DNA from 2 places in the uncultured Faecalibacterium sp. genome. Region 2 is predicted to be linked to the other one. Evidence: predicted binding sites of a transcription regulator. Region 2 holds the regulator's gene; the other holds the start of a gene.
What was found. The regulator Rex, encoded in region 2, represses fermentation and respiration genes when NADH is low (regulators of the CRP and FNR family bind a similar motif). The targets are predictions, from matches to a motif close to ATTGTTAANNNNTTAACAAT.
Positions count from the first base shown of each region.

Region 1: QZL71_RS02355 (phosphoglycerate kinase) is a predicted target of Rex. The motif match lies at 1,294-1,313, and genes of this name have one in related genera.

Region 1 is NZ_FMFG01000003.1:119,908-123,321, forward strand. It holds gene QZL71_RS02335 (hypothetical protein) at 1-44, shown strand, start outside; gene QZL71_RS02340 (glycosyltransferase family 4 protein) at 155-637, shown strand; gene QZL71_RS02345 (hypothetical protein) at 627-884, shown strand; gene QZL71_RS02355 (phosphoglycerate kinase) at 1,432-2,640, shown strand; gene tpiA (triose-phosphate isomerase) at 2,748-3,414, shown strand, end outside.
Region 2 is NZ_FMFG01000021.1:4,002-7,415, forward strand. It holds gene QZL71_RS08345 (DNA translocase FtsK) at 1-841, opposite strand, end outside; gene QZL71_RS08350 (ClpP family protease) at 944-1,624, opposite strand; gene QZL71_RS08355 (redox-sensing transcriptional repressor Rex) at 1,886-2,527, shown strand; gene QZL71_RS08360 (thymidine kinase) at 2,778-3,395, shown strand.

The sequences.
Region 1 (3,414 bases), on a different contig from region 2:
AATTTAAGAAAGTGATGGAAAATACCCCGCTGCAGGCGGTCTAAGATAAAAAGCATATAGAGTAAACTGTAAAGCCCTACAAGGCTCAGATCGGTTCGATACTGACTGAAAACCTTGTAGGGCTTATTTTTTTTTGCTTTTTTCAAATTTATTTGTGAAAAATGTTGTCCAAGACTTGACATCGGCCGGCATTGATTGGCAGCGCGAGAAATGGCAATCAGGACTTGGTTCTAAGTTTATCCACCAAGGCGAAAAAAATGCTGCGAAATATGCGGACGAGGTCATTGTTCTGAGCAAAGGAGTGCAGGACTATTTTAAGGAAACTTATGGAAGAGAAACACACTTTATCCCTAATGGCGTGAATAGGCCGCAGATTCGGGAAGCAAAGCTGATCACAGATCATTTTGGACTGGAAAAAGATTCCTACATATTGTTCCTCGGGCGTCTGGTGCCGGAGAAGGGGATTCGATATCTGGTTGAGGCATTCAAGAATGTTAAGACAGAAAAAAAACTGGTCATTGCAGGTGGCTCCAGCGATACGGATTCCTTTATGGAGGAATTGAAAGAACTGGCGAAGGGTGACGATCGGATTCTATTTACCGGGTTTGTGCAGGGAGCAATGTTGGATGAACTATGACAGTACGAAGAAGTGGAATCGAAATGCTTTGTTTGATGCAGTCTGGAATGGTGACAGCGAAGGCATTACCAAGGAAATGAATGCTCTGCTCCGGCGCACCATAAGCTACCATGACTATCGGGAAGACTTCTATCATGCTTTCCTTGCGGGCATCTTCACAGGTGCCGGATATATGGTGGATTCCAATAAGGAACATCTGGCCTATGAAAAAACGAATCAAGAAGAACGAAAAGAGCAGCCAACATAGAAGTCAGAATTTTCTTTTTTCCCCTTTAGCAGAGATGGCTTCTGAGGCCAAAATGTGACCCAGTAGGTCACATTTTAAGGAACAAGTGACCTGCTGGGTCACAGAAAAATTATCTGGTATCCATGAATATGTGGGGGTTGACTCCGGATTTTCTGGATGTATTGGAGGAAGGCTTCAAAGAATTCTTTGAAAAAGAAGTGTCGAATAATCCTCTGAAAGCAGAATATTTTCAGGAAGTATAAGGCGAGCGGCTATGCTGGTGTGGAAGCAATTTTTGAGCGGGGTCAGCGGAACCAGAAGTTCATATGGGGAATGTATGACCGCATTTGCGGAATGTTCTGCCGGAAAACACGGTAAGGCTGCGGCTTTCGGTCAAAATACACACATTTCCGTGCATCAGCGGCAAATGTTTGTTAAACTATTATCTATCTTGCGACCTTGCAATGTGCACGGTTTTTGTTTATAATAGTAGAGTAACGGGGCAAGATCCCCCGAATGCGAGCGAAACTCTAGTTCAGAAATTAAAACTTGAGAGGAGTTTATTACCATGGGTTTAGGTAAGAAGACGATCGACGATCAGAACTACTGCGGCAAGAAGGTGCTTGTCCGTTGCGATTTCAACGTCCCGATGAAGGACGGTGTGATCACCAACGAGAACCGCATCAATGCAGCTCTGCCCACCATCCAGAAGCTGGTCAACGATGGCGCAAAGGTCATCCTGTGCAGCCATCTGGGCAAGCCCAAGAACGGCCCCGAGGCAAAGTTCAGCCTGGCACCCGTTGCTGTGGCTCTGAGCGCAAAGCTGGGCAAGACCGTTGTGTTTGCTGACGACGACAACGTTGTGGGCGAGAACGCAAAGGCTGCTGTTGCTGCCATGAACAACGGCGATGTCGTTCTGCTGCAGAACACCCGTTTCCGCAAGGAAGAGACCAAGAACATGCCCGAGTTCAGCGAAGAGCTGGCTTCCCTGGCTGATGCATATGTTGACGATGCATTCGGCAGCTGCCACCGTGCACACTGCTCCACCGCAGGCGTCACCGACTTCATCAAGGATACCGCTGTTGGTTACCTGATGGAGAAGGAGATCAAGTATCTGGGCAACGCTGTGAACGATCCCGTTCGTCCCTTCACCGCTATTCTGGGCGGCGCAAAGGTCGCAGACAAGCTGAATGTTATCTCCAACCTGCTGGAGAAGGTCGATACCCTGATCATCGGCGGCGGCATGGCTTACACCTTCGTCAAGGCTCAGGGCTACGAGGTCGGCAAGAGCCTGTGCGACGATTCCAAGCTGGATTACTGCAAGGAGATGATGGCCAAGGCTCAGGAGAAGGGCGTGAAGCTGCTGCTGCCCGTTGATGCTGTCTGCATCAAGGACTTCCCCGATCCCATCGACGCTCCTGTTGAGACCACGGTTGTTCCTGTCACCGCGATCCCGGCTGACATGGAAGGCTGCGACATTGGCCCCGAGACCATGAAGCTGTTTGCCGATGCTGTCAAGGCATCCAAGACCGTTGTGTGGAACGGCCCCATGGGCGTGTTCGAGAACCCCACTCTGGCAGCTGGCACTCTGGCAGTTGCCAAGGCTATGGCTGAGAGCGATGCTACCACCGTGATCGGCGGCGGCGACAGCGCAGCAGCTGTGCAGCAGATGGGTCTGGGCGACAAGATGACCCACATCTCCACCGGCGGCGGCGCTTCTCTGGAGTATCTGGAGGGCAAGGAGCTGCCCGGCATCGCAGTTATTCAGAACGCATAATCTGATCCCGGCATCATAATGGGTGCGGCGGCTTTAGCGCCGCCGCATCTTTTTGTTTGTGCAGAGCTTTCTGCACGATAGAAGGTAAATAAAGGAGATAGAGTATCATGGATAAGGCAAAGCGTAAGGCTATCATTGCAGGCAACTGGAAGATGAACAAGACTGCCTCCGAGGCTGCTGTTCTGGTGGACGAGCTGGTCCCCGCCGTGCAGGACGCAGGCTGCGAGGTGGTTATCTGCACCCCGTATACCGATCTGGTCACCGCTGTGGAAAAGACCAAGGGCACCAACATCCATGTGGGTGCTGAGAATGTTCACTTCGAGAAGTCCGGCGCTTTCACCGGCGAGATCAGCGCTGACATGCTGGTAGATCTGGGCGTGGAGTATGTCATTGTGGGCCACTCTGAGCGCCGCCAGTACTTCGCCGAGACCGACCAGACCGTGAACAAGCGCGCTCTGGCTGCTCTGAACGCCGGTCTGAAGGTCATCATCTGCGTGGGCGAGAGCCTGCAGCAGCGCGAAGAGGGCGTGACCGAAGAGCTGGTGCGTATGCAGACCAAGATCGCTCTGCGTGATGTGACCGCTGAGCAGATGGCAAATGTCGTGATCGCTTACGAGCCCATCTGGGCCATCGGCACCGGCAAGACCGCTACCGCCGATCAGGCTGAGGAAGTCTGCGGCCAGATCCGCAAGGTCATCGGTGAGGTGTACGGCGAGGCAGTTGCCGAGGCTACCACTGTCCAGTACGGCGGCAGTATGAACGCCAAGAACTGCG
Region 2 (3,414 bases):
TGGCCGGGGCGGCAGGCTCCGGCTGCGGGGCGGCCTCCGGCTTCTCCGCCTCCATCTCTTCGGTCACCTTGTGGCCCCAGTGGCGGATGCCGTTCAGCCAGTCCGGCACACCGATGCGGAAAGCCGGAGTTTCCATCTCCTCTTCGGCATCTTCCTCATCCCGGTATTCATCTTCTGCTTCGTCGTAGTCTTCCTCAGCCTCGGCTTCTGCCGCGCGGGCAGCGGCACGTTCAGCGCGGCGGGCTGCGCTCTGCTGCGCCATGGCCGCACCCTTTGCGTGCACGCCGCCAAACGCAGCGCACAGCCATTGCCACACCTCTGCCGGGGTCAGATCAAAAATGTACAGGCTGACACACAGTGCCAGCACGATCATGATAAGGGTTGCCGCAGGCCGTCCGCACAGCAGCAGCAGGCTGCCGCCCAGCAGTGCGCCCAGCGCACCGCCGCCGATCCATGCATTCACGCCGTTTGCATAGCAGGCAGCTGTCATCTGGAATGCCGACATGCCCTGCGGCTGGATATCGGAAAAAACGATCACCGTGCCGCAGGCAAACACCAGCCCCAGAACCAGCTTGAAGATCTTGGGCAGAAGGTCTTCGCCCCGGGTATACTGCACAGCAAGGCAGCACACTGCCGCGCCCAGCACAAAGCTGCCGCAGCCAAAAAGTCCGAACAGCACATCGTGCAGGGCCTTCCATGCCGAATCTCCCTCCACAAAGGCCAGCACCACCAGCAAAAGGCCTGCAAACAGGGTACCAAGCCCTGCCGGGAGCCGCTGTTCTGCGCGCTTTTTGCGCGATGCTGCGCGCCGTGTTGTCGTTTTACGTTTTTTTGTTGCCATGTTTCTTTGTTCCCCGCGTTTGTAGTAGACACACTATTTGATTTTATTATTGTACCACGCAGGGAAGAAAATGGCAAACCTATTGTTGTACAAAATCGGCCTTCATTTGCGTTCAATCTCTTTATACAGCCACGCCAGCGCATCCGAAAGCCCGCCCAGCTCATCAATGAGCTTTTCCTTCACAGCCCGGCGTCCATCCAGCACAGTGCCCATGTCCATCACCAGCTCGCCGGTGTGGAGCATCAGGTCGGTGTAGCGTTTTTCGGTCATGCCGCTGTGGGCCGCTACGAAGCCGGTGATGCGCTGCTGCATCTGCTCAAAGCTGCGCATGGTCTGCGGCACCCCCAGAATGACGCCGGAATGCCGCACCGGGTGCACGGTCATGGTGGCTGTGGGCACGATGAAGCTGCGCCGGGCGCTGACGGCAAGCGGGATGCCGATGGAGTGCCCGCCGCCCAGCACAAGCGTTGCACTGGGTTTGGACACGCTGGCGATCAGCTCCGCCAGCGCAAGGCCTGCTTCCACATCACCGCCTACCGTGTTCAGCAGCACCAGCAGACCTTCGATGCGAGGATCCTCCTGCGCGGCCACCAGCTGCGGGATGACATGCTCATACTTCGTGGTCTTCTGGCCCTGCGGCGCTTCCGAATGGCCTTCGATCTGGCCGATGACGGTCAGACAGTGGATCACATGCTCCCCGCGGGCCAGCGTGACCGTGCCCAGATCCTCGATCTCTTCTTTTTCCAGCCGTCCTGCGTCGGTCTGCTGCGTTTCATCGTTCATATGCTTTCCTCCTGCGTTTTTTGTCAGCATTCCCCAGCCTGTGCCGGGCTATGCAGACCCGCTGCAGCAAAAAAGCGGTAACATTTCATAAAAATTTTTTGAGAATGATTTGACATTCTCCATCGGTGCAGTATACTTTAAATAATTGACTGTAATATCTGCAATATGAACCCGTAAACGGATCGGGGTTTCTCTGCGCCGCATCTGTAAAGCAGGCAGCTGCGGCAAGTACTGCGATAGAGCGAAAGGAGAAAGTATTCTATGAACACTCCTGCAAGGGCTTCGCTTCCCGTTATCAAGCGTCTTCCCAAATATTACCGCTATCTGTGCTCTCTGCAGGCGGACGGCATCAACAGCATTTCTTCCCGCGAGCTGGCTGCTCAGATGGGCACCACCGCTTCGCAGGTACGGCAGGACTTCAACTGCATCGGCGATGTGAATGGCCGGCAGGGCATCGGCTACTCGGTGGAAAACCTGCTCTCCATTCTGGAAGGCCTGCTGTTCGGCAACGGCGACCGCCTGCCCACCATCCTGATCGGCTGCGGCCGTCTGGGCAAGGCAGTGAGCCGCTTTATCACCACCGATACCAACGGCTACCGCCTGATCGCCGCCTTTGACGTGGCACAGAGCGAGGTGGGCAAGGAGATCAGCGGCATCCAGATCCGCCATATCGACGAGCTGGAGTCTTTCTGTGCCGAGCATCACCCCAAGGTCGCAGTGCTCTGTGTGCCCCGCGACGGTGCGGAACAGGTCAGCGGCCGTCTGGTGGATCTGGGCATCGAGGGCTTCTGGAACTTCTCCCACTATGACCTCTCTGTGCCGTATCCCGATGTGGTGGTGGAGAACGTCCATCTGGGCGACAGCCTGATGAGCCTTGGCTACCGCCTGCGCAATCAGGACTGAATATACCTATTATAAGTAATAAGAGAACCCTCTCAGTCAAAGCCTGAGATGCCGCTGAACCCTCTCAGTCTCGCATACACTCGACAGCTCCCCCGAAAGGGTAGCTTTATGAGTGGGGACGGGAAAGTTTCTGCTTCTCCGGCGAAGGACAGCCTGCCCGGAAGATGCAGAAAAGCTCCCCCATCGGGGGAGCTGGCAAAGCCGTCAGGCTTTGGCTGAGAGGGTTCTTTCTGTAAGGAGAGTTTTTCAAATGGCAAAACTGTATTTCCGTTACGGCGCGATGAACAGCGGCAAAAGCACCGCCCTGATGCAGGTAGCCCACAACTACGAAGAACAGGGGATGCGGGTGCTGATCCTCAAGCCACAGGTGGACACCAAGGGCGGCGGTGAGCTGGTGAGCCGTCTGGGCGTGCGCCGCAAGGCTGATCTGCTGATCCCGCCGGAGACGGACGTGTTCGAGGCCGTGCGCACGGCCAACGCTGACGGTGCGCCGCTGGCCTGCGTGCTGTGCGACGAGAGCCAGTTTTTCACTGCGCAGCAGGCAGAACAGCTGTTCATGGTCACGGTGGATTTGAACATTCCGGTGATCTGCTACGGCCTGCGGGCAGATTTTTCGCTCAAGGGCTTTCCCGGCTCTACCCGCCTGCTGGAGCTGGCCCACACCATCGAGGAAATGAAGACTATCTGCACCTGCGGCCGCAAGGCCATCTGCAACTGCCGCAGGGTGAACGGCAGATTCGTCTTTGAGGGCGAGCAGGTGGCCATCGATCTGGAAAACGATGTGCAGTACGTGAGCATGTGCCCCCAGTGCTATTTCAAGGCAAAGCGCGCGTTCTACGCCGAAAAAGCTGCTTCGCGGGTCGAATAAACTTGTATACAAGGCTGCT